Flammeovirga agarivorans: one gene and its partner. The protein of the gene in region 1 interacts with the protein of each later gene in a pairwise test. Links are inferred from orthologs where the notes say so. Each region holds a gene or a part of one and is shown in the gene's direction. Other genes may lie near its edges.

Region 1 (10,277 bases):
TGAAAAAATTTTATTTTATTTTTTCGAACTACTTTGTGAAGATTTTAAACTCCCACTCTCTACTTAAAAAGACTAACGTTCTAGTCTTTTATAACCGCCTCTTTTCAGAAGCGAGTGCAAAGGTAAGAAGAGAAATTTAATATGCAATGCTTATTTGATTTCATTTGAAATTTTAATTTACATCGCTTTCTTCTTTGCAAAATATTGAAATGAATAGCACTCACTACAAGTGTTTTTCATTTGGCCTTCCGTTTGAAGGGAGTGCAAAGGTAATAACTGACTTGAAAAATTCAAGCCCCTTAATCAAAAATTAGTATCAATAAATTATAATACCTCATTAATCATTTATTTATCAAAGTATTATAGTTGTATAAATATTTCACAAAATCATAGTATCAATTACCAAAAGATAAATTATAGAATTTAGTATATTTATCTTCTTACAATAATTACTCTATGGATTTTAAATTAGTTGCTGATTTCACTCCAATGGGAGACCAACCTCAGGCCATAAAAGAATTGGCTGAAGGAGTAGAAACAGGGGAAAGTTCTCAAATTTTATTAGGTGTTACTGGTTCGGGTAAGACATTTAGCATAGCAAATGTCATAAAAGAAACGAATCGCCCAACACTAATACTCAGTCATAATAAAACATTAGCAGCCCAGCTATATGGAGAATTCAAACAGTTTTTTCCTGAGAATGCTGTAGAGTACTTCATCTCTTACTACGATTATTATCAACCTGAAGCATACATTCAAACAACAGATACTTTCATTGAGAAAGATTTGATGATTAACGATGAAATCGAGAAACTTCGATTATCATGTACTTCAGCGTTATTATCTGGTAGACGAGATGTTATTGTGGTCGCCTCAGTTTCTTGTATATATGGTATTGGTAATCCAGAGGAGTTTGGAAAAAATGTTCTCAAAATTAGAACCGGCATTGAATATCCAAGACAAAAACTTTTAAGAGACTTTGTTGACATTCTTTATTCAAGGAATGAAATAGAATTTAATAGAGGTAATTTTAGAGTTAAAGGCGATACTGTAGACATCTACCCTGCTTATGCAGATTTTGCATATAGAATTATATACTGGGATGATGAAATTGAAGAAATTCAAAGAATCGACCCAGAAACTGGTAAAATGCAATCAAGAGAAGATGCTATTACCATTTTCCCTGCTAATTTATTTGTTACAGGAAAAGATACTATTAATGAGTCTATCATCAAAATACAAGATGAACTCGTTGATCAAATCAAATATTTTGAAAAAGATCAACGAACAATGGAAGCAAAAAGAATCAAGGAACGAACAGAGTTTGACCTTGAGATGATTCGAGAATTAGGATACTGCTCTGGTATCGAAAATTATTCTCGCTTTTTTGATAGAAGACGTCCTGGACAAAGACCTTTCTGCTTACTTGATTATTTCCCAGATGATTTCTTAATGGTTATTGATGAAAGCCATGTGACCTTACCTCAAATTAGAGCCATGTGGGGAGGAGATAGGTCTAGAAAAATTTCCTTAGTTGACAATGGTTTCAGACTACCTTCAGCTTTAGATAACCGACCACTCACTTTTAATGAATTTGAAAATGTGGTTAATCAAAGTATATATGTCAGTGCTACTCCAGGTGATTATGAATTATTAAAGACGGAAGGAGCAATTATTGAACAAGTTATTCGACCAACTGGTCTTTTAGATCCTGAAATAGATGTTCGACCAACTTTAAATCAAATTGATGATTTATTAGAAGAAGTTACAGCGACTATAGAAAAAGGTGATAGAGTTTTGATTACTACTCTAACTAAAAGGATGGCAGAAGAGCTCTCCAGATATTTGGATCAAATAGGTATTAAGTCTACTTATTTACATTCTGAAATCAAACCATTAGATCGTGTTGAGATTTTAAGAGAACTTCGATTAGGAATTATCGATGTTCTAGTAGGTGTCAACCTTCTTAGAGAAGGACTAGACTTACCGGAAGTTTCGCTTGTTGCTATTATGGACGCGGATAAAGAAGGTTTCTTAAGAAATGAGAGATCTTTAATTCAAACAATTGGTAGAGCTGCCCGTAACTCCGATGGTAGAGTAATCATGTATGCGGATAAAATGACGAAATCCATGAACAAAGCCATAAGTGAAACTAAAAGGCGTCGTCAAATCCAACATGAATACAATTTAGAGCATGGAATAACTCCACGTACTGTAAGAAAATCACATGATGCTATTATTGAACAAACACAAGTAGCGGATAAAAAATCAATTAGTAAAGATTATCAATCCGAAGAAGCAAACCTTGCCAAGGCTGCAGAAGAAGCTTCAACTTATCAAGCAAATAGCAAAAAGAATATTGACGAACAGATCTCTCAAGTGAAAAAAGAAATGGAAAAAGCTGCTAGTGATCTCGATTTTGTAGAAGCAGCAAGACTTAGAGATATCATGTTTGAATTAGAAAGAGTAAAAAACAGCAAAGTATAATTAACAACATCCAAAACAATATACCATAAAACAAATCATGCAAAAACTAATCGACTATTTTAAAGAGACCCCATCTTTTCGAATGCTAATTCTTACGCTAGTAAACACTTGCAATGGACTTATTTGGTTCATTAAAAGTTCAAAAGAGAATGAAGAATTCATGAGTAAGTTATGGCTCTTTATCGCATTAACATCATTGATTCTTACGATTGTCTTCTTTATGAAGTTTTCGAAAGAAAAGAAGGAAAAATTCCTTTAGAAATAAAAAGAGGTTATCTAGCAATAGATAACCTCTTAATATATGTGCTCAACTAATGTTGAGAATCAATTACTCAACGATTGTAGTAACTTGACCTGCACCTACTGTACGTCCACCTTCACGGATCGCGAAACGAAGACCTTCCTCCATTGCGATTTCCTTTTGAAGTTCAACTGTGATAGTTACGTTATCACCAGGCATTACCATCTCAACACCGTCAGGTAGAGCGATAGTACCAGTTACGTCAGTTGTACGGAAGTAGAACTGAGGGTTGTAACCTTTGAAGAATGGAGTGTGACGACCACCTTCTTCTTTTGAAAGAACGTAGATCTCAGCAGTAAACTTCTTGTGTGGAGTTACAGAACCTGGCTTACAGATTACCATACCACGCTTGATGTCTGCTTTGTCGATACCTCTTAATAAGATACCTACGTTGTCACCAGCTTCACCTCTATCTAAGATCTTACGGAACATCTCAACACCAGTAATAGTTGATGTTAATTTGTCACCAAGACCCATGATTTCAACAGCATCACCTGTGTTAGCAACACCTTTCTCAATACGACCTGTAGCTACAGTACCACGACCTGTGATCGAGAATACGTCCTCTACTGGCATTAAGAAATCTTTATCTACATCACGCTCTGGAAGAGGAATTTCAGTATCAACAGCCTCCATTAATTCTTCAACTGTTTTTACCCACTTATCTTCACCGTTCAATGCACCTAATGCAGAACCACGAACGATAACAGCGTCCTCATAACCTTTTGACTCAAGTTCTTCAGCTACTTCCATTTCAACTAGCTCAAGCATCTCTTCGTCGTCTACCATATCCGCTTTGTTCAAGAACACAACGATTTTAGGTACACCAACCTGACGAGCTAATAGGATGTGCTCTTTAGTTTGAGGCATAGCACCATCAGTAGCAGCTACTACTAAGATAGCACCGTCCATTTGTGCAGCACCAGTTACCATGTTTTTCACGTAATCGGCGTGACCTGGACAGTCAACGTGTGCATAGTGACGGTTCTCAGTTTGGTATTCAACGTGAGAAGTGTTGATCGTGATACCACGTTCTTTTTCTTCTGGAGCGTTGTCAATTTGTGAGAAATCTCTTTGCTCAGCAAGACCTTTGTTTGCTAAAACTGATGAAATTGCCGCAGTTAAAGTTGTTTTACCGTGGTCAACGTGACCGATTGTACCAATGTTCAAATGGGGTTTCGAACGGTCAAATGTTTCCTTAGCCATCTTTCTTAAAAAGAATTATATACAATTAATAGATTTCAATCTTCAGATTTTGAAAGCAAAATCGAGCTGCCGAGGAGATTTGAACTCCCGACCTCTTCCTTACCAAGGAAGTGCTCTACCCCTGAGCTACGGCAGCTTATGCTGTTACCGCAATCTACCCAGGTAGATTTTCGATTTTCCTCGAAATGCAGTTAGAGATCTGAAGAAACACTAACTACAAAATTTCTCAATAAATTCTTCTATTATAAAAACAGCTTCTTTTATTGATAGTGGGAGGGGCAGGATTCGAACCTGCGAAGCCGAAGCAACGGATTTACAGTCCGTCCCATTTGACCGCTCTGGAACCTTCCCAGCAATAGAATTTGAGACTAATAAAATTCATCCCGTATCTATTCGAGATGCAAAGGTAAATTGATTTTCAAAAACTTCAAACATCTACTTGAAAAATAGATCGATTAATCTATAATAATTTACAATGACATATATTAGTTTACACCCTAAAACAGGCTTAAACACCTATAAAAACACTGATTATCAATAAAATAAATGATTTTTCTTTTAATTTTAAATCTTTGTTAAGAGTATGCAAACAAACCTTTCTAATCTGTAGATTTTCAGCTTTTTTGCCATTTTAAGATTAATTAAACGTGTTTAAAATGGTTGATATTCAAATTGTACTTGGGTTTTTATTTATTTTTCCTCAGTAACAAACCTTCTCTCAGCGATGCTGAAGATATGAATATTTTATCAAAAGACAATTGATCTACTACAGTTTTTAACAGAGAAGAAGCTGGAACTATCATATTTACTCTCTGTCTAATTAAGCCTGGTATTTTCAATCTCGCCTCTTCATCACAACCGATAAACATAGTATACATATCTGAATAAGATGAGCTAGTTATACTTTTTACCTGATCAGTAGAAATGGAATTCATTGCCCCATAAATATCTTGCAATGTTTCAAATGTCCCTGCAGCACCAATCAACTGTTTTGGCTGATATGTATTGACTGCTTCCCAAAGACTCTGCAACTCATTATTAACATACTCCTTTAAATCTTCAATTGCAGATTGTTCCATAGGGTCTGTTTTACAAAACATATCATATAACCTTTGTGCTCCAATCTCAAAGCTTTGCTTCCACAAAACTTGTTGAGCATCACAAATAATAAATTCAACACTACCTCCACCTATGTCCATTATTATAGAAGTAGTTTTCATAGCCACATCAGATCTGACTCCATAATAGATGACTTCTGCTTCTTCAGCTCCCTGAATAATACTCACCTCAAACCCAAACTTATTTCTAATATCCTGAATAAACTGAGCTCCATTCTTTGCCACTCGTACAGCACTTGTCGCTGCCACAGCTACAGAATCGGCTTTGTGTTTTCTAATTACTTTATCAAACTCAGCTAAAGCATTAAATGCTCTTTCTTGTGCTTCAGGTATAATCTCTCCATTGGAGATACCTCCTTTCCCCAATCTTACAAAAATATCTTTTGCATACAGCTTATTTGTTATCGCATTATTCTCTACTTCTGCAATTAATAATTGAAACGTATTCGTCCCCATATCAATTGACGCTTTTATATGAGCCATTTCGTATAATTTTGTTTTCCTCTCTTATATTTACCCGAAATTATAAGATTCAATTCATGAAAGAAAAACTTTTTATCTTCTTAAAGGGAGTAGCTATGGGTGCTGCAGATGTTGTTCCTGGAGTTTCAGGAGGAACCGTAGCATTTATTACTGGAATTTATGAAAGATTATTAAATGCTATTAGTGCTGTTGACCTAGATGCAATCAAACTTTTATTTCAGTTTAAGATCAAAGAACTATGGGAAAAACTAGATCTGAATTTTCTTCTACCACTACTAATAGGTATAGGAACAGCCGTTTTTTCTTTAGCCAAACTAATGAAATACCTACTAGCCAATGAACCTATTGGTCTATGGTCGTTCTTCTTTGGATTAATTATCGCCTCTACATTATTAGTCAGCAAACAAGTTAAGGCTTGGAATATTAGTAGTATAGTAGCTGTAATTATAGGAGCTATCTTTTCTTATTATATAACTATAGCTACTCCATCTCAAGCCCCGGAAGGTTTAATTTACGTTTTCGGAGCAGGTATGATTGCAATCTGTGCGATGATTCTTCCAGGAATTTCAGGTTCTTTTATGTTATTGTTGATGGGACAGTACAACCACATCTTAGAAGCTATTAGCAGTTTCAAATTGGATGTGATTGCAGTTTTTGGGGCAGGTGCAGTAATTGGCATCACTGCATTCTCGAGAGTACTAACCTTCTTATTAAATAGATACCACGACTTTACTATTGCCTTACTATCTGGTGTAATGATTGGCTCATTGAATAAAGTATGGCCTTGGAAAAAAGTATTAGAAACATACACAGATAGACATGGGGCTGTAAAACCTCTGGTTGAAAAATCTATCTTACCACAACACTTTGAAGGTGATAACCAACTAGTCTTAGCAATAGTACTAGCCATTGTTGGATTCTTTTTGGTTTGGGGAATTGAAAGGTTTGCTACTAAAGAAGAGCAGTAAACATTATTTATACATAATAAGAAGCATCTAGGTGGATAATTCATTTAGATGCTTTTTATTAGTTACTGGAGTTTATAAAAGCAAAAAAGGTTAACCATTTCTGATTAACCTTTTGAGCGGGTGACGAGGCTCGAACCCGCGACCTACAGCTTGGAAGGCTGTCGCTCTACCAACTGAGCTACACCCGCATATTGTGGTACAAATTAAACACTGAATGATCCACATTTCCAACTAAAATAGAATATTGTTTTTATTTTAATTGATAAGTGATTGTCTATGAATGATGAAAATATACTCTGCTTTTAAAAATTCAATTTTCAAAAAGTATATAAAAGCAAAAAGGATCAACCATTTCTGATTGATCCTTTGAGCGGGTGACGAGGCTCGAACCCGCGACCTACAGCTTGGAAGGCTGTCGCTCTACCAACTGAGCTACACCCGCATACAATGTTGTGTGGGAGGGGCAGGATTCGAACCTGCGAAGCCGAAGCAACGGATTTACAGTCCGTCCCATTTGACCGCTCTGGAACCTTCCCAGATTAAGTAAACATTGTAGTGGGAGGGGCAGGATTCGAACCTGCGAAGCCGAAGCAACGGATTTACAGTCCGTCCCATTTGACCGCTCTGGAACCTTCCCAAATGCTTTTTATTGTTTACTCAATCAACACTTCATTGTTTTTATCGTGACCGTTTGTCCCGATTGCGAGTGCAAATGTATAGCACTTTTTTTTAACTGCAAAGAATTTCTCAAAAAAGTTTTTTAAAGAAATGTAAACGATTTGAGTGTTAGAATATTAAATGTGAAATTATTTTAGATTAAAATTTCTAACAAAGGTTTTATCGGTCATACTAGCTCTAATCACATATAATCCATTTTGAAAATCGGATAGAATATATTGTGTTTTTAATGCTCCATCTTTTAAAGAAACTTTAGAATTGAAGGCGTCTTCTTCTTCTGTTTCATTTTTTATGGATAAAGTCACCTCTGCATGTTTCCCGAAATAACCATCTACATTTAATGTGTCACCTTCTACAGTTACATTAAAATAAGGTCTCTTATAAAAAGTATCTTTATCATATATCTTAATGTTCACACCAGAACTAAGGTTAGATACTTCTCCATAGACTGCTTTTCCATCTAAAGCAAACTGAAATTTATAATACCCTTGAGGAAGTCTATTCAGCTCATACTTTCTTTTTAGGGTACCTGTTTCTCTAAACACCTCCCAAAAGACCGTTTTATTAGAGCTCGAATTTGATAATTGGAAAAAAGAATCCTCACCTGATTTCGCTGAAGCATTTATTTCTAAGGTTCCATCATTGAAAGCTAAACTTTCAGAAAGTGATGTTTGAGCTGTTATTTTATGGCAGTACAACAGTATTATAGAAAAAAATAAAAAAATTCTCATTATATAATAAAATGATAAAATAGCACAGTAAATACGTCTATAAGCAGTGATATGGCCTATTATAATGATTGCAATATACATTTATATCGTCTAACTCACTGTATATTAATATGAATTAAGAAAAATTTTTAGATTCTTATTTGTTTTATTATTTCAAGTATCTACCTTTGCATCTCGGAAATTCAAGGTGATTATCTAAAACACTGAGAATAGACGATTTACGGGCATAGCTCAGCTGGTAGAGTTACGGTCTCCAAAACCGCAGGTCGTGGGTTCGAATCCTACTGCCCGTGCAAATTTAAATTGAACTTACTATATTTAGCCGTTCAATTGATTATAAACTTTTACACAATCCAAAGTTGTTACCGCAAAGGCAACTTTTTTTGTGTGCAAAATTCGAAAGAATTATGAATAAATTAATGCAATTCTTAAGAGAGTCATACACAGAGATGACAGACAACGTATCTTGGTTGTCGTTTAAAGAAGCTCAAGATAGCTCTATTTTAGTGCTAGTAGCTTCAGTTGTGTTTGCATTGGTAATCGGTCTTGTAGATTTAGGCTTCAACGAAGCACTAACATTTTTCTACAACGCTTACTAAGGAGCAGTCACAAAAGAATTTGTATTTAGTTAAGAAACCTCAACAGATTAAACTAAAAAGCGATGGGTGAGCTTAAATGGTATGTAGTTAGAGCTGTAAGTGGTCAAGAGAAGAAAGTGAAAGATTACTTACTTAAAGAGTTAGAAAATCAGAAGCTTGAAAAATTTATCACTGAAGTTATAGTACCTACAGAAAAAGTATATCAGGCAAGAAAGCAAAGAGACGGCAAGGTGAAAAAGATTGCTGTTGAAAAAAACTTACTTCCTGGATACGTTATCGTCCAAGCTGATTTAACTAACGGTGAGGTACAACACACGATTAATAGTGTTCCCGGTGTCATTGGATTTCTGAATGCGGATACTAAGGATCCCACAGTGCTTCCAAAACCAATGCGCGAGTCAGAGATTAATCAGATCCTAGGCAAAGTCGATGAGTCGGACGAAGGCGAAGTTAAACATGACACGTCTTACTCTGTCGGCGAAACAGTACGTGTTATGGATGGTCCATTCTCTGGATTCTCCGGAAGCGTAGAGGAAGTCTTCGAAGAGAAGAAAAAACTCAATGTCATGGTGAAGATCTTTGGTCGTAATGCGCCAGTGGAACTCGATTATAAACAAGTAGAAAAAGAAGAATAAGATGGCAAAAGAAATCGAAGGTTTCCTAAAGCTTCAAATTAAAGGTGGAGCAGCCAATCCGTCGCCGCCAGTAGGTCCTGCGTTAGGTTCGAAGGGATTGAACATTATGGATTTCTGTAAACAGTTCAACGCTCGTACTCAAGACAAAGGAGGGCAATTATTGCCTGTATTAATTACAATTTTCAAAGACAAGTCTTTTGATTTCGTAATTAAAACTCCTCCAGCGGCTAATTTGATCATGGATGCGGCAAAAATTAAAAAAGGTTCTTCTGAGCCTAACCGTAAGAAAGTAGCGTCAGTTACTTGGGATCAATTAAGAACGATTGCAGAGACAAAATTACCAGACTTAAACTGTTCTACAGTTGAATCAGGTATGAAAATGGTTGCGGGTACAGCTCGTAGCATGGGTATCACAGTAGAGGGAACAGCTCCTTGGGAGGCTTAATTTCTACAAGTAAATTAGTTTTTAATCATGGCAGTATCAAAGAAAATGAAAGAGGCTCTATCAAAATACGATAGAACTCAAGAATACACGCTAGAGAAAGCTACTGAACTTGTGAAAGAAATTTCTTTCGAGAAGTTCGATGCTTCAGTAGATGTTGACATCCGTTTAGGTGTAGATCCACGTAAAGCTGACCAAATGGTTCGTGGTGTGGTTTCATTACCTCACGGTGTTGGTAAAGAAGTAAGAGTTCTTGCTCTAGTTACTCCAGACAAAGAAGAAGAAGCAAAAGCAGCAGGTGCTGACTACGCAGGTTTAGACGAATTCATCAAGAAAATCGAAGGTGGATGGACTGATATCGACGTAATCATCACTATGCCAACAGTAATGGCTAAAGTAGGTCGTTTAGGTAGAGTTTTAGGTCCTCGTGGTCTAATGCCAAACCCTAAAGCGGGTACTGTAACATTAGAAGTTGGTAAAGCTGTAAAAGAAGTGAAAGCTGGTAAAATCGACTTTAAAGTTGACAAAACTGGTATCATTCATACTTCAGTAGGTAAAGCATCATTCTCTGCTGAGCAGTTGAAAGACAATGCAGCTGAGTTGATCTCAACTTTATCTAAATTGAAGCC
Region 2 (17,746 bases), 210 kb from region 1 along the record:
TTCTTAACAGTATGGATTTTAGTTATTTCTGTGAATGTAAGATGGGTACCCCACCTCAACTTCCAACAGAAGATTCAAGGTATTTTTAAGCTGGCATTTATCATGTTAGCCTTAAGTTATTTTGTGGCTAGTTTCCAATTTTACTTTTATGAGCAGTCTTTAATTTCGGATGATTTAATTAAAAACCTCTTCCCACTTACATTATTGATTTTTGTTTTTGTCTACGCAGCATCTTCAACATTATTTATGCTGTTTAGTTTACCTACCTCTTCGGTATTTGAGAAAAAAGAACAAGAAATCAGTAGTTTTAGAGATTTAAGTTTAGCGGTTCGAGATGGTAAAAAAGATGCTGATGTATACAAAGTACTTCTCAATAGTTCTCTAAAAAGTATACAAGCAGATGCCGGCTGGATCATGGATAATGATTACCATGTGAAAGTTGTCACAGGAATTACAGAAGAAGACATCAAAATTGTATTACAAGACTTAAGAGATGCTAGTTATGAAGGTCAGGCACCTTCGAAACTAAATTTCCAGCCTTACTTCAAAAAAGAAAACGCTAATAGGAATTATAGATCTATACTTGCACTTCCTATCATTGTTGATCAAGAAGTAAAAGGGTCATTGATTCTTGTAAAACGACTTCATAATTCTATCGATTCAGTAATGCAAGCAACTGTTAGTACATACGTTGCTCAAGCTGGTATCGCCTTATTCAATTTAGACTTACTCTCTAAGGCCGTCAAAAATGAGGTATACAAAAACTCAATGCAGATTGCTAAGCAAACGCAAGAAGCCTTAATGCCAAAGAGTCTAGAAATCAATGAAAATATAGAAGTGTATGTCACTTGGGAACCTGCTATTGTTGTGGGTGGTGACTATTATGATATGCACCGTCTAAATGATAATGAAGTAAGTTTTATTATTGCTGACGTATCTGGAAAAGGCCCTAAAGCTGCTTTCAATATGGCTCAAATGAAAGGTATTTACCAATCTTTAGCAAGGGAGGAGAATATTTTACCAAGCGAATTCTTCACCAAAGCAAATGCAGCCTTAACAGGATGTATACAAAGAGATACCTTTATTACTGCCACATACCTTCATGTAAATACAGAAGAGAAGAAAGTAGATTTTGCTAGAGCAGGACACTGTCCTACATTATACTATAATGCAGAAAGTAGAGAAGCAACTTTCTTGGACAACAGAGGACTTGGACTTGGTATAGTTAGAAACAATTCTTACAAAAAGTTCATCCATAATCACGAAATAAAATACAACCATGGTGACTTGCTTGTTTTATATACTGATGGTATTACTGAAGCAAGAAGTAAAAATGGTGTAGATGAATATGGTTACGAGCACATGCAAACCATCATCGAAAATAACAACAACTTACCATTAAAAGAGATTGCCAATAAAATCTTAGAAGACATTTATGCTTTTATGGGTAAGAAAGCGATGGACGATGATTTCACACTCTTACTCATCAGACTATAGGAATAATTATCCTTAAATAATCTGTTATCTTTTACTTCTTGTCCTTTACTTCTTAGTTCTTACTCATTTTAATGCTATTTTTGTCGCATTAAAACACAGTTATGGAAGAACAAACAAACAAGATTCAGCCACTTAAATTTATTCGCCCAGACTTATTTAAAATAGGTGTTATTTTTGGCGTAATAAGTTCAATCACCCTATCATTATTAGTGATCCTATTCTATTATTTAGATTTAAGTGTATTTGCTAAATGGAAAGACACCTTTTTTCCTCCGGTCTATGGCTTCATGTTTGCAGCCTCAATGGCCTATTTCAGGTTTAGAGTAAACCAAGGTAGAATTTTAATACCTCAAGGCCTTCTGATAGGACTTACTTTAAATATTACTGCTTCAACAGCTTATTGCTTCATCTTAAATATTATCCTATCTACAAAAGTAATGGGGAAAGCTATTATTAATAGACATATAGAGTCCTTAACTTTAATACTTACAGAAGGAAAAGAGCAAATTGCAGAAAGTTTAACAGAACCTGAATATATTAAACAAGTAGAAATGCTTAAAGATCTCAGTGCAAGCAATCTAGCTTTCGATCAAGCAGGTCGTTTGTTTTTATGGGGACTATTCCTAACTTTTGTATTTATGTTGATTATCAAAAAGAAATAATTTTATACATGTCATCCATTTCAGAAAATCTTAAAAAATTCAACCAAGAATTAGAAGGTACTCCTTGTAAACTTGTTGCAGTAAGTAAAACGAAACCTGTCGAAATGTTACAGGAAGCTTATGATGCAGGACAACGTATCTTTGGTGAAAATAAAGTACAAGAACTGGTTGACAAAAATGAAGTTCTACCAAAGGATATTCAATGGCATATGATTGGTCATTTACAGAGAAATAAGGTAAAATATATTGCCCCTTTTATCTCTTTGATTCATTCTATTGATAGCCCAAGGTTACTAAAAGAAGTTCAAAAAAGAGCAGAACAAAACGATCGTATTATCGATGTATTATTACAGATATACATTGCTAATGAGGAAACTAAATTTGGATTTGATAAGGAAGAAGTTAAAAATTTCTTATCTTCAGATGAGTTTCAATCTATGAAAAACGTACGAGTGGTTGGTGTTATGGGTATGGCAACTAACACATCAGATCAATCACAAGTGAAATCAGAGTTCGCATCTTTAAAATCTCTTTTTGACGATTTAAAAGCAACATTCAACCATTTAGATAATATTGATCTTCAAGAAATCTCAATGGGTATGAGCGGAGATTACAAAATTGCAGTAGAAGAAGGCAGTACAATGGTACGTGTTGGTAGTGCTATTTTCGGTGCTAGAAACTATGGCAAATTGTAACATTTAAAGATTTTATACGTTTAAATACATACAAAATATTATCGTTTATCAAAATGAGAGAGACAAACTATCAATCGTACGGTCGTTATCAACATTCTGAAAAAGATGTGATTAATGTACAAAACTCATTCATGACTAAAGTTTATGGTTGGATGAGTGGTGGCCTTGCAATTACTGCTGCAACATCTATGTTTATTGCCAATTCATATGATACTATGATGATGGTAGCCAACATGAGATGGATATTAATTATTGCCCAATTAGGTTTAGTATTCGCATTAAGTGGAGCCATTAATAGAATGTCTTCTGCTACAGCTACAATTCTATTCCTTGCTTATTCAGCATTAACAGGAGCAACATTATCTAGTATATTTTATGTTTATGACCTCAACGCAATCGTCAGTACTTTCTTTGTAACAGCAGGTACATTCGTTGCTATGAGCGTTTACGGTATGACCACTAAAAAAGATCTTTCATCAATGGGTAGTTTACTTATGATGGCTCTTTTAGGTTTAATCATTACATCTATTGTAAACATATTTATTGCTAGTTCAACATTATATTGGCTAATTTCTGGTGTAGGTGTATTAATCTTCGTTGGGTTAATTGCATATGACACTCAAAAATTAAAAGAAATGAGCCATGCTATCTTAGATGGTGAATCGGCTAAGAAAATGGTTATTCTTGGTGCTTTAAGTTTATACTTAGACTTCATCAACCTTTTCTTATTCTTACTAAGATTTTTTGGTGGTTCTAGTAGAGACTAGAACATCTATTAATATTATTTAGAAGAAAGTCACCTGCTTTTAAAGTAGGTGACTTTTTTATTATGATCAATTTCTACATCTCAGCATGAATTGATTTTATGTTAGGCTGCAAAGCCGGATCAAATACCGCTCTCAGTTTTCTATCCTCAGTAATATACAAATGGAGATTATTTAATGAAGTCTTACCAGGTTCAACCAAAAATTCATATTCTGATGATTGGTGACCTATATCTTCAACTTTTTGCTCTTGAAGATTCCATGCAAAATCTATTACTTCTGTTTCTAAAACCAAACGAATAGATACTAAACTATCTGCCTGTCTTGTCAATGTGATATAGCTATCTCCATACGTTGTTGTTGTAAGAGAATCTACATCGGCAACACCATCATATTGAAATCCGGTAATCAGATACTGCCCCACTACATTTTCAGAAACGTTTGAAGACACCTCAGCATCATCTGCTAATTGATCAAAACAACTAGTAAAAATAAATAAGGGAATAAATACTAATAAGTGGGTAATAGAATATTTTTTCATAGCAATAGAATCGTTCATGTATCTCGAAGACAACTTTTCTAACGAAATAATTCTTTTTTACACTGAACACTCAAAACACACACATGTAATGTAAATAAATGAAAAAAAGTCAATTAGCTTACTCTAATTAGTAATATAACAGAATAGAATATTCACTTATTAGAATTCAACACGTAATAAAATGATATAAATAATTGATAGACAACTGTTTTTATATCATTTTTAATGGTTGATTACTAATACAGGAGTGCGTAACTTTCCTCCAAAAAACAAGAATTTTGAAGTTTATAGATTTAAATGCTGATTTAGGTGAGGGGTTTCCATATGACGAAGAACTACTTCAATTGGTCTCTTCTTGTAATATTGCTTGCGGCGGACATGCAGGAACCACTGCTTCAATGTCAACTACAATTGCTCTAGCTAAAAAGTATCATGTAACTATTGGTGCACATCCTTCTTATCCAGATAAAGAAAATTTTGGTAGAAAAGTGATTGACATTTCTACTACTGAATTAAAAAGTACCCTAACTCAGCAAATTCAACAGCTTATTGAACTCGCAAAGCTTCAGAATATAAATGTGGAGTATATTAAACCTCACGGTGCTTTATACAATAAAGCAATGGTTGATATAAGCACTGCAGAAGTTATTGCTCAAGTAGTTTTAGCAATCAATCCAGAGCTTCCTATCTTGGGTATGCCCAATTCGGAATTAGAAGCTATATGTCTAAAGAATAACATTACTTTTATTAAAGAGGGATTTGCTGATAGAAAATATACTAATGCTGGTCAATTAGTCGCTAGAAGTCAGCATGGAGCTGTTATTCATTCACCCACTGAAGTTTGGGAGCAAATTGACCAAATGATATCACTTCAACAGGTCAATACTATCGATCAACTATCTATTGATATGAAAGTTGATAGCATTTGTTTCCATGGAGATACGCCTGAAGCTTTAGCACTTCTAAAATATGTACATCAACAATTAACAGAACACTCTTCAAGTATCCAATCATTTATACAGCATGGAAATTAAACCATATGGAGAAAGTGCTTTGATCATTCAGTTCGAAAACGAAGTGTCTTTAAAAATTCATCAGCAAGTAAAAAGTTGGTATAAACACCTTCTATCGATTAATATAAAAGGTGTATTATCCATTATCCCTGCTTATACTTCTATTACCATACTTTTTGATTCTAAACACCAACAATTTTCTTCCCTAAAAGAGCTGTTAGTCTCTCTAGATATCCCTACGATACATCATTCCAAAAGTAAGATTGTGGAAATTCCTGTATGCTATGACGAGCAGCTCGGGATAGATATTAATGAAGTGAGTCAAAGTTTAGGATTATCTATTAAAGAAATTATTCAATATCATACATCAACTACCTATACGGTTTATATGTTGGGGTTCTCTCCTGGGTTTATGTATTTAGGAGGTTTAGCCCCTCAACTGTTTATTCCAAGAAAAAAAGTTCCCAGATTAAAGATTCCAGCTGGAGCAGTCGGATTGGCCGATAAACAAACAGGTATTTACCCACAAGCAACACCAGGAGGTTGGCAGATAATAGGTCAGACACCCATCTCAATATTTTCTGTGAATAAGTCTCCTTTAATTCAAATGGGTGATCAGGTAAAGTTCAAACCCATAGACTTATCAACATATCAACAATTAAAATCGGAATAAATGAGTTTTGAAGTGATAAAACCTGGCTTGATGACTACATTTCAGGATGGCGGTAGATTTGGTGTCCAAGATCAAGGTATTCCTGTTTCTGGCTTTATGGATGAATCTTCTGCTCAAATTGCTAATTCAATCCTGGGTAATGCACCGAATGCACCGGTGTTAGAAATGTGTCAAATAGGATGTACAATTAAGGCACTAACCGAATTTTCAGTAGCCTTTTTTGGAGCACATATGGGTATCAATTTAAATAAATATGCGGTCCCTCAAGGTAAAATTATTGTTTTAACTACAGGTGATATTTTAGAAATAGGCTTCTCAAAACAGGGTGTTTATGGTTATCTAGCCTTTAGCGGTATACCACAATTGGAGAAAGTTTATGAAAGCTATTCCACTTACCTTCCAGCCCAATTTGGTGGCTTTTATGGACGTACTTTACAAAAAGGAGACATTATTAGGCTCAGTAAACACGAAGTACTAAAGAATAGCTTTAGTGTAATTAAGCCTCAAAAATTTAATAAAGAAGCTTCTTTACAAGTTTACCAAGGACCTGAATGGAATATTCTTCCTGATTCGTCAAAACAAAAACTTATCAACACTTCATTCACAGTTTCTAAAGATATCAACAGAATTGGATATAGATTAGAGGGAGACGAAATTGAATTAGGACAACAAAAAGAAATAATTTCTTCTGGAATGGTAAAGGGTACTGTACAAATCACAAGCTCAGGCACACCAATAATAATGATGTCTGATGCACCCACTTCTGGCGGATACATCAGAGCATTAAATTTATCTGCAAGGGCATGTGATCAATTAGCTCAAATGCCTGTAGGTTCAATTGTAAAATTTCAATTATAAAAAAAGGAGTAGAATCGATAAAGACTCTACTCCTTCTAATAAATAACTAAAGGCTATTCCTAACTTTTAATTATTGTTTATTTAATTATCCCATAAATGGATACTTGTAATCTGTTGGAGGAACAAATGTTTCTTTTAATGTTCTTGGAGTTGTCCAACGCATTAAGTTAATAGCAGAACCTGCTTTATCATTTGTACCTGATGCTCTAGAACCGCCAAAAGGTTGTTGACCAACAACAGCACCTGTAGGCTTGTCATTGATGTAGAAGTTACCTGCAGCATTCACTAATTTTCTCGTTGCATACTCAATCGCATAACGATCTTGTGAGAAAATAGCACCTGTAAGAGCATAAGTAGAAGTATTATCTACTAAGTAAATTGCCTCATCGAAATACTCCGCATCGTAAACATAGATTGTAACGATTGGTCCAAAGATTTCCTCTACCATAGACTCGTAGTTAGGGTCTTTAGTAACGATAATCGTTGGCTCTACGAAGAAACCTTTCGACTTGTCATATCCACCACCTGCGATAATTTCACACATGTCAGATTCTTTTGCTCTCTCGATATAACCTGCACACTTATCAAAAGATCTTTCGTTGATCACAGCTGTGAAGAAGTTTTTGAAATCGTGTGGAGTACCCATATGGTTTTTGATGATATCATTAGCATCATCAATGATATATCCTTTTACTTCATCCCAAATGTTATTAGGAACATATACACGAGATGCTGCAGAACATTTTTGACCTTGGAATTCAAATGCACCACGAGTAATCGCTGTTGCTAAACCTTTTGGTGTAGCAGATTTGTGAGCCAAGATAAAGTCTTTACCACCTGTTTCACCTACGATACGCGGGTAAGTCTTGTACTTCTCAATGTTGTTACCGATAGTAGCCCAAAGATCTTGGAATACACCTGTAGAACCTGTAAAGTGAAGACCTGCAAAATCAGGGTGATTAAAGATTACGTCACCAGCGTCTGGGCCAGAAACATAAACTAAGTTGATAACACCGTCAGGTACACCTGCTTCTTTAAATACTTCCATCAATACATTGGCAGAGTAAATTTGATCGTGTGAAGGTTTCCAAACGATTGTATTACCCATCATTGCTGGAGCTGTTGGTAAGTTACCTGCAATGGCTGTAAAGTTGAAAGGAGTTAAAGCAAAGATAAATCCTTCTAAAGGACGGTATTCTGATCTATTCCACATGCCAGGAGCTGATTCAGGTTGATCCTGATAGATCTCTGTCATGAATTTTACATTGAATCTTAAGAAGTCGATCAATTCACATGCTGAATCAATCTCTGCTTGATGTGCAGTTTTAGATTGTCCGATTACTGTAGCAGCATTAATTTTTGCTCTGTAAGGACCCGCTAATAAATCAGCAGCCTTTAAGAAAATTGATGCACGGTGTTCCCAAGACATTTCAGCCCAAGCTTCTCTAGCGCCTAAAGCAGCGTTGATTGCCTGAGTCACATGGTCTTTATCACCTTTGTGATACTCACCTACTACATTTTGGTGATCGTGAGGAGATACACATGTACCTAAATTGTTAGTACGAACTTCCTCAGAGCCAATGTACATTGGAATGTCAATCTTTTGCGTTGACATCTCATTAATTGTAGCTTGTAGTGCTTCACGCTCAGGAGTACCCGGCGCATAGCTTTTGATAGGTTCGTTTACAGCCTTAGGTACGCTGAAAAATCCTTTTGCCATGATGTAATTTTTATGATATGTGAATATTCTTATTTAGTATGCGGTCGTATGTGATGGAACCGTTTACTTGAAAGTGATACAAATGTATGAATTTGAGCGTGATATTCATCATTTACTCAAAATATTAAGAAGTGTTTTATCATTTTTTATTGATACAAATTCGCTTGTGCCTATTTTTTATTTTATAATGAACCAGAATTAGTAATCGAAATCAATTACAACCATGCAGATTAAAACCTACCATCCATCTAATAAAGAAAGACTTATAGAAATTTTTCATTCTAACTGCCCAAAGTACTTTGACCCTAACGATGAAGAGTATTTAATTGACTTTCTTGACAATTACACTGATGAAAATTACTATGTAGTTGAAAATGAAAACGGTAGTATTATCGGGTGCGGCGGTTATTATACCAAAGAAGATCACCATGGTATTCCATGGGTTATGTTTGAAAGTAAAAGTATTGGAGCGGCACAACTACTTTCGGTTTCAGATACTTTTTATAAAGAGATTGAAAATAAAATACTGGCAGAAGGTAAAGGGCTAGATATTAATATCAATACTACCCAGCTTATGGAAAAGTTATTCAATAGATATGGCTTTAAAACCTACGAAATAATAAAAGATGGTTTTGGAGAAGGGTTGGATGAGTATAAAATGAAGAAACAATTCTCCTAATTCTCAAAAAAATTAAAGTAAAGCCTAGAATTGTTGATCAAACAAAACAATTTCTACTATTTTGAAGTAAGCTATTCTAAGAGCTTAATAAATTTGTAATTTCATCATCATACCTACCACCTTGAAGCAGCATTCAGAAGCTTACGTAGAAGAAGAAATCGCCATTTATGGTGCAAGAGAAAATAACCTGAAAAACTTTGATTTAAAGTTTCCAAGAAACAGCCTTGTTGTAATTACAGGAGTTTCTGGTAGTGGAAAATCATCCTTGGCCTTTGATACCATTTATGCCGAAGGACAAAGAAGGTACATGGAAAGTTTCTCTGCCTATGCCCGTTCTTTTATTGGAAATATGGAACGTCCTGATGTTGATAAAATTGAAGGTCTAAGTCCTGTTATTTCTATTGAACAGAAAACCACTTCTAGAAACCCTAGATCTACAGTAGGAACTACCACTGAGATCTACGATTTCTTACGTCTTCTCTATGCAAGAACAGCAGAAGCATTTTCTTATGTTACAGGGGAAAAGATGATCAAGCAAACTGAAGATCAAATCATTGAGTGGTTAATGAGTCATTTTGACGGTCATAAAATGGTGATCTTAGCTCCTGTTATCAAAGGTCGTAAAGGACATTATAGAGAGCTGTTTGTTCAACTTAGAAAACAAGGCTACAGCAAAGTAAGAATTGATGGCGAGATCCAGGATCTTGTACCAAAAATGCAAGTAGACCGCTATAAAACTCATGATATAGAAGTAGTTATTGACCGAGTTAAGGTAGATGAAAAGGACAAATTTAGAATTGCTCAATCGGTAAAGACAGCCATGAAAGAGGGTAAAGGAATCATCCTTTGCTATTTCCCTGATGCTCCTCAAAAAGAACAAGTAAAATACTTCTCAAAGTTCTTAATGGACCCGAAATCAGGTATCTCTTATGATGAACCTGCTCCAAACATGTTTTCTTTCAACTCTCCTTATGGAGCATGTAAAACATGTAATGGTCTTGGCGAAATTGAAGAAATCACAAAAGAAGCTGTCATTCCAGATGATACTAAAAGTATATCTGCAGGAGGTATTGTACCTCTAGGTGAATATCGTGATATCTATATCTTTAAGATGATAGAGCAGCACCTCAAACAAAGAGGTTTTTCACTTTCTACGCCAATTAAAGATTTAAGCGATGAAGCTATTGAGGTCGTTCTACATGGTTCAGATGAAGAAATTGAAGTACTAAGTGCAAAAGATTCTAAGTACGATAAAGCATGGATTACGCAGTTTGAAGGTGTTATTCCCTTCTTAAAAAGACATGCAAAAAGTAGCTCTGAAAAAGTAAAGAACTGGGCTGAAGAATTTACTATCATCAAAAAATGCCCTTCTTGTAACGGTGCTCGTCTAAGAAAAGAGTCGCTACATTTCAAAATTGCAGATAAAAATATTGCAGAATTAGCCGAAATGGATATTAATTCATTCGGAGAATGGATCAGTAATGTAGACGATCAACTGACTGAAAGACAAAAAACGATTGGTAGTGAAATCCTAAAAGAATTACGCAAAAGAACTGGCTTCCTGATTGATGTAGGACTAGATTATCTTACATTAAATCGTTCATTAAAGACGTTATCAGGAGGGGAAGCCCAACGTATCAGGTTAGCAACACAAATTGGCACTCAACTCGTGGGTGTTTTATATATTCTTGATGAACCTAGTATTGGATTACATCAAAGAGACAATGTAAAATTAATAAAAGCTCTTCAAGATTTAAGAGACTTAGGGAACTCTGTCATTGTTGTTGAACACGACAAAGACATGATGTTAGCATCTGATTATATTCTCGATATCGGACCAAGAGCCGGAATGTACGGTGGAAATGTAGTTGCTGCAGGTACACCAAAACAGTTTTTAAAACAAAAATCAACAACTGCCGATTTCCTAAGTGAAAAACTTAATATTGAAGTTCCAAAAGAAAGAAGAGCAGGAAATGGTAATACTATATCTCTCAAAGGGGCCAATGGTAACAACCTTAAAAATGTTTCTGTAGACTTCCCATTGGGTAAGATGATAGTGGTAACAGGAGTTTCCGGATCTGGTAAATCAACCTTAATTCATGATACTTTATATCCAATTTTAAATCAGAAAATATATAAATCTAAAAAGGCTCCTAAAGAATATAAAGAGATTACCGGTTTAGAATTTGTCGATAAGGTGATTGAAGTAGATCAATCTCCAATTGGTAGAACACCTAGGTCCAACCCTGCCACATATACTGATATGTTTACAGAGATCAGAGCCTTGTTTACCAACTTGCCTGAATCTAAGATAAGAGGCTATAAGCCTGGTAGGTTCTCCTTTAACGTTAAAGGTGGTCGTTGTGAAACTTGCCAAGGTGGTGGTAAGAAACTCATTGAGATGGATTTCCTTCCTGATGTATATGTAGATTGCGAAGACTGTAAAGGAAAACGCTACAATAGAGAAACACTAGAAATTAGATACAAAGGAAAGTCTATTTCTGATGTTCTCAACATGACGGTATCACAAGGCATGGAATTCTTTGCTGCGCACCCTAAAATTTTAAGAAAGCTCACTGCTCTAGAGCAGGTAGGTCTTGGATATATCACTTTAGGACAACATGCAACTACGTTATCTGGTGGTGAAGCACAAAGAGTAAAACTTGCTACTGAGCTGTCTAAAAAGGACACAGGTAAAACTTTCTATATTCTTGATGAACCAACAACAGGTTTACATTTTGAAGATATACAACACCTATTGAATGTACTTCATAAGTTAGTAGATAAAGGCAATACTGTCCTTGTTATTGAACACAACTTAGATGTTATCAAAGTGGCTGATCATATCATCGATCTTGGACCTGAAGGTGGCAAAAGTGGTGGTACGATTGTAGTGGAAGGTACTCCAGAACAAGTAGTAAAAAGTAAAAAAAGTTATACTGCCAAATTTCTTAAAGATGAAATGAAAAATTCATAAGATAAATGAATGATTATTCGTTTTTTTTACTGAATTGGCAAATATACTATTGATTTATTGGATTTTGCTAGCATTTATTTGCATTATTAAAATATTTGCTCTACTTTTGAAATACCAACCAATTCAATTATCATTCCTACTAAAGAAAAAGGTCTGTCAATATTAATAATTGACAGACCTTTTTTACTTTGTTATAATTTTACCCTATAACTTCATATCTGTTTGATCAAAAGGAATGTTATTTAACATCACTTCTTTATCATTTTTATTCAATCTTAAGTCAGATATAACGTTATGCACTGACGGGTTACTCATTGCAAATAAAACCATAGATAGAATATAAACACCAAATAAAAGCGGCTCCAATGTCAATCTATATAATATTGCTACTACAATTGGTGAAATGGCTAATGGTATAAATTTATAAAACTGAGCTCTTAACAATAAACTCAAACGATACGGTAATGAAGGCTCTTTTCTAATTTCTTTTAGTTGCTTGTTATATTTTGAATAAACAGCAATCGCTACTAATAATATAACTGCAGTTACCCCGCCTATTACAGTATTACCAAAAGCTGGTAAAAAAGGGTCAATATTTCCTGCTTCTTTATTTTGTAGATACCAAACCAATGCAAAAGGTACAGAAATACTTGCCATACCGTAAAATACAATTCGAAGTTTGTTGATCATATCAAAAGGGTCCTTAAACCCTTCAAAGAAAGTCGCTTTTTTATCACTCATAAGTATAATTTTTAAAGAAAGTAATTGATTACTCTCTTATTTATTGATGGCCCAAAGTTCGTGAAACAAAAAAAAATCCACAACACATCAATCGTATTGTGGACTTCTAATATCTTAATGAAGTAAAATTACTTCGAAGATCCTTTTTCTTCAGATGATTGAGAAGTTAACTCTTCCTCGTAGATTTTGTTCAAACCGTCGATTACATCTTGAGTGATGTCTTCAACATTTGGAGTTGACCAAATTACTGTTGACGTAACACCATCGCTATAACCAAGAACAATACTATAGTTTTTATCTGCAGAATATTGATCTAAAAATTCTTTTACTCTTTTTCTAACCTCTGCTTGAATAGCTTGCTCCTCAGCGGCTAAACCTTGTGCTTGTGATTGTTGAGCAATTTGAATCTCTTGTTGCTTGATCGCTAAAGATTCTTGCTTCTTACGAATGTCATTTTGTGACATTAAACCAGCTCTAGCTCTTTTTTCGAAGCTTTCAGCTTCTTTTTGCAATTTCATTGCTCTTGATTGCAATTGCTTTTGAGACTTTTCAACTTTAGCCTGGAATTCTTTGTAGCTATCCTCACCGAACTTATAGTAAACTGATAAAGTATCGTTGTTGATGTAAGCGATTTTAGTTGTTGAACCAGAAGCTGGAGCTGCTTGTTGTTGTGGTTGTTGGCAAGCAAACATAGTCGCAATTAAACCAACAGCTAATAATAATTTTTTCACTTTATTTATTACCGTTTATTTATATGAATCCATTTTTGATGAACTCGACAATTGAAGATATATCCATCAAAAAGTTCTCAAATATCTTCAAACATGAAATTTCACCGCTGCAAATATAATTAAATCATCGAAAGTGTAAAAAGTCCTATTCTTTCATTGTATCTTACTAGTATCTTTTTAATAAAATTGTTGAACTTAGATAGGTAAAAACGTAGCAACCTCTAGATTACTCTATGAACTTCGTCAACCCAATGTTTTTATATGCACTACCACTTGTTGCAGTGCCTCTGATAATACATCTTTTTAATTTCCAAAGGTCCTCTGAGATTAAGTTTACAAATGTAGCCTTTCTACATACCGTAAAGGAAATGTCCAATGCACAAGATCGTTTAAAAAAGATCTTAGTGATGTTAGCTCGTATGTTATTTATACTTTTAGCTATCATCGCATTTGCCCGTCCATACCTACCTAAAGAAAATGGTAATACTTTATTAAAAAATGATTCCGGTAAAGCCAGTATCTACATCGACAATTCTTACAGTATGCAAAGTGAGAGAAACGGAAAAACTCTATTTGATGCTGCAAAAGATATTGGGCGTAAAATACCTACAGTTTTTCCTGTCGGCTATTCGTACCAAGTACTTGATAATCGGTTTACTGGTAGTTCTAGGTACTTTATGAACCAAGAACGATCTGAAGAAGAAATCATAGGATTATCTTATTCCAACTTCACCAGAAGTCTAAGTGATGTAGACCAAATTGAGCAGGATGCCTTTATCAGAGAAAAAATGATTGTTGGGAAACAAGTATTTTGGATCTCAGATTTTCAAAAATCTACAGTAGGAACTTTAGAAAACATCAACTTTGATTCTTCTACAACTTACCATCTTATACCATTGATGGCTGATAAAGTAGAGAATTTAAGAATTGATTCTGTATGGTTAGACAAACCTTTTATTAAAGAGAAAGAGAACAATAAACTCTTTGTACAAATATCTAATTTAGGACTCGAAGATGTAAAAGACCGAGAAGTAACTCTATTTGTAGAGGATGTTCAGTCTTCTAATACCACCATCAATTTAAAAAGAGGCGATACTCAGATTGTTGAAATGGCCTTTGCTATTAGTGATGCTGGAACAAAAAGATGTAGGGTAAATATTTCTGATTACCCTGTAGATTTTGACAACGAACATCATTTTGTACTTAATGTATCACCGAATATCAATATTGCAATCATCTCGGACAATCCTAGAAATTATCTTTCTACCGTATTTAAAAGCGAATCGTTTTTAAATGCGACTACATTTAAATCAAACTCCATTGACTATTCAGCTACAAATGGAGCAGATTTATTAGTGTTAGATGATGTCCAAGTGATTCATGAGTCATTACAAGAAGTAATTATGAATGCAATACGAAATGGTACTAACATAGCCGTCTTCCCATCTTTAAATATGGACATAGATAGCTATACTAAAGCATTTGGTACGCTAATCAATAAAAGTAAATTAAAAGAAGGGCCCCAGTTTATAGGCACAGTTACTCCTCCGGAAAAAGATCCATTCTTTTCAAATGTATTCGAAAAAAGAGTACGAAATATGAGCATGCCTGAAGGTGTCCCTATATTTCAATGGAAAGGAAGAGGAGTGAGAACACTATTATCCTATAAAAACAGTCAAAGTTTTCTTTCAATTCAGGAGAGTGCCCTACAAAGCAATTATTTTGCTTCGACACCTCTTGATCCAACATATAGTAACTTTGGCCGTCATGCACTATTCGTACCGGTAATGTATAGAATGGCTATCCTCAGTAAGACTCAGTCTGATCAGTTATCTTATAATTTTGGAGAGAAGAGCTTACGTATCCGATTTGATAACCTTCAAAAAGGGAGTATTTACAAGTTAAAGAAGGGAGACTTAGAAATAATACCTACTCAAAAGGTAAATGCCGATGTACTTACTTTAAAACTTCCGAATGATGATATGGAAGCTGGATGCTACGAGGTGGTCTCAGCAGATAACAGTTCATTTGTTGGATATATCGCTTTCAATTATTCATCACAAGAATCTCAATTAGCTTCTTATTCTGATTCAGAATTGAAAGATAAATTAGGGCAATTCAAGAATATCAAAATTTACAACAATATAAAGGCGGATAGCTTTAAGCAGATTTTCACTGAAGATAATATTGCACAACCATTATGGAGATACTTCCTTATTGCTGCTTTATTATTTTTGATGATTGAAATGGCACTACTAAGATTCTGGAAAACTTAAAATAGACCATCAACAAAACAAAAAGAGCATAGAATCATGATTCTATGCTCTTTTTGTTTATGTATAATAAGAAAATTAGCTCTCTATATCTTCATTTCTTTCCACTTGAGATTTATAGTATAAGATCTGTTCATCTTTCATAGCAATCTCTTTCTGTAGTGCTTTTCTAACTTCCTCCAACTCCATTTGTCTACGTTCCATCTCTTCTTGAGTAGCTTGTAATTCTTCAGTGTTTTGAAGCATCTCCTCCTCTCTAACCCTTAATTCTTGAGTTAACTTCTGTGCGTCAGATAATAGCTTCGAAGTTCTTGTATTATGTTTTGCTGAAGTAATAGCAGAAGCTATACTTTCTGATACTCTTTCTACAAACTCAATCATATAAGGTTCAAAAGTATTGAATGATGCCAGTTCAATAACTCCTAAAGCCTTTTCATTAAACTTCAGTGGAACCAATAGTAAACTTTTTGGAGAAGCTAACCCTAAGCCTGTAACTACTTTAGAGTACCCTGGAGGTATATCATCTATATATAATGATTCGTTTTCTTGCCAACATCTTCCGGCTAAGCCTTCACCATAATTGACTTTCTTATCCATAAATTTCTTTCTATCGTATGCATAACAAGCCTTAAGTTCAAGTACCTGGTTTGAAAGATTATCCTCTTCAACCAAGAACATCATTCCCTGGTTGGCACTTAAATAATCTACCAATTCTCGTAGTACCACTTCGTAAAGGTCATCAACATTGTCTAAATATTTACGCGTAATTTCTGCAAATTTCGAAATACCTTCTGTTACCCACTGCCTTCTATGATCTTCTATTGAGACCTCTTTTAAACGGTCCCTCATCTTAATTAATGAGTTACCGAGAACATCTCGATTACCATAGGTATCAAAATCAACCTCAAAGTTGCCCTTACCAACATTTTTGGCAAAGTCAGAAGTTTGTTTGGTACGATCAATAAGGTTGTTCATATGGAAAATAGTAGCTCCAATTTCATCACCTGACGTAACAGGGATAGATGAAGAAACATCACCTTTTGCTAGCTTAGAAATCGCTTCCTGTAATTTAAAAATAGGTCTTGTGAAACTTGCTGAATAAGCATTAGAGACAATAAAGCCAATAATAAATATCACAATCGTTGCCAAAGCAACATTAAGTTTTAGTCTTTCAATCGATTCGAATGCTTCTCCTTCTTGAATCTCTGCAATAATAATCCAAGGAAGCTCTCTAATTTTTAATGTAGAATAAGAACTTAAAGCCTCTTTTCCTAGATAGTTTTTTCCCATTAAGTTACCTGAGTGTCCTTTTAAGGCGTCCATCACAGGTGCTGTATTTACAGTTTTTGAAAGTACAGTAGTTCTTAATGATTTAATCTGATTGATTTCATCAGAAGGAATATTTAAATCTAAAAGTTCTTGATTGAATTTATCTGACTCTTCAACAAATAAACGAGCATCACTTCTCATCAACTGGTCCTTACCTACTAAATAGGTTTCACCAGTACTACCTAAACCTTCTTCTACCCAATCGCCGTCATCAGTCATAATTTTATTAATCTCTGACAATGGCATAGTACCTATTAATACGGCTACTTTTTCTAAACTATTATCCACATTATCATATACTGGTGCTGCAAAGAATAATTGCAAACCACCATATGAACCTTCATAAGAGACAAAATCAGATAAGATCACCATATTTTGTCTTATTGAGTTCCTAGCAAGAGTAAAGGCTTGTCCCAAAGCAGACTGTCTAAATACACCATCCATTAGGTTTGTACCGAAATCTGTATTTTTTGCCACAGAATAGATCACATCACCTGATTGTGCATTCACTAAAATTAGATCTGAAAATCCATCTGCTAAAAGATACCTTCTAAAAGAAGCGTGGTATCTTTCATGAATGTCAGAATATGCTG

Evidence for each region.
Region 2: the proteins of uvrB (region 1) and uvrA interact in binary tests that used the Escherichia coli proteins (3 or more experiments, as listed by UniProt). The link is inferred for Flammeovirga agarivorans from one-to-one orthologs.

Annotation. Positions count from the first base shown.
Region 1 is NZ_JABAIL010000005.1:654,813-665,089, reverse strand. The notes cover bases 64-2,971. They hold uvrB (excinuclease ABC subunit UvrB), read left to right. Parts: upstream 64-456; coding sequence 457-2,487; downstream 2,488-2,971. Other genes in these bases: tuf (elongation factor Tu), read right to left, coding at 2,816-2,971. In the rest of the region: more of tuf, read right to left, coding at 2,972-3,994; HGP29_RS18910 (Ppx/GppA phosphatase family protein), read right to left, coding at 4,681-5,595; HGP29_RS18905 (DUF368 domain-containing protein), read left to right, coding at 5,652-6,563; HGP29_RS18880 (hypothetical protein), read right to left, coding at 7,370-7,972; preprotein translocase subunit SecE, read left to right, coding at 8,380-8,571; transcription termination/antitermination protein NusG, read left to right, coding at 8,634-9,206; rplK (50S ribosomal protein L11), read left to right, coding at 9,208-9,651; rplA (50S ribosomal protein L1), read left to right, coding at 9,679-10,277. UniProt on the Escherichia coli protein: The UvrABC repair system catalyzes the recognition and processing of DNA lesions. A damage recognition complex composed of 2 UvrA and 2 UvrB subunits scans DNA for abnormalities.
Region 2 is NZ_JABAIL010000005.1:442,494-460,239, reverse strand. Bases 8,902-12,279 are described here. They hold uvrA (excinuclease ABC subunit UvrA), read left to right. Parts: upstream 8,902-9,223; coding sequence 9,224-12,079; downstream 12,080-12,279. Other genes in these bases: HGP29_RS17980 (GNAT family N-acetyltransferase), read left to right, coding at 8,902-9,102. Also shown: HGP29_RS18025 (PP2C family protein-serine/threonine phosphatase), read left to right, coding at 1-1,497; HGP29_RS18020 (hypothetical protein), read left to right, coding at 1,599-2,159; HGP29_RS18015 (YggS family pyridoxal phosphate-dependent enzyme), read left to right, coding at 2,168-2,854; HGP29_RS18010 (Bax inhibitor-1/YccA family protein), read left to right, coding at 2,908-3,621; HGP29_RS18005 (hypothetical protein), read right to left, coding at 3,695-4,159; 5-oxoprolinase subunit PxpA, read left to right, coding at 4,438-5,193; 5-oxoprolinase subunit PxpB, read left to right, coding at 5,183-5,845; HGP29_RS17990 (5-oxoprolinase subunit C family protein), read left to right, coding at 5,876-6,703; pruA (L-glutamate gamma-semialdehyde dehydrogenase), read right to left, coding at 6,789-8,423; more of HGP29_RS17980, read left to right, coding at 8,647-8,901; HGP29_RS17970 (hypothetical protein), read right to left, coding at 12,284-12,820; HGP29_RS17965 (OmpH family outer membrane protein), read right to left, coding at 12,949-13,551; HGP29_RS17960 (BatA domain-containing protein), read left to right, coding at 13,785-15,827; HGP29_RS17955 (GAF domain-containing protein), read right to left, coding at 15,903-17,746. UniProt on the Escherichia coli protein: The UvrABC repair system catalyzes the recognition and processing of DNA lesions. UvrA is an ATPase and a DNA-binding protein. A damage recognition complex composed of 2 UvrA and 2 UvrB subunits scans DNA for abnormalities.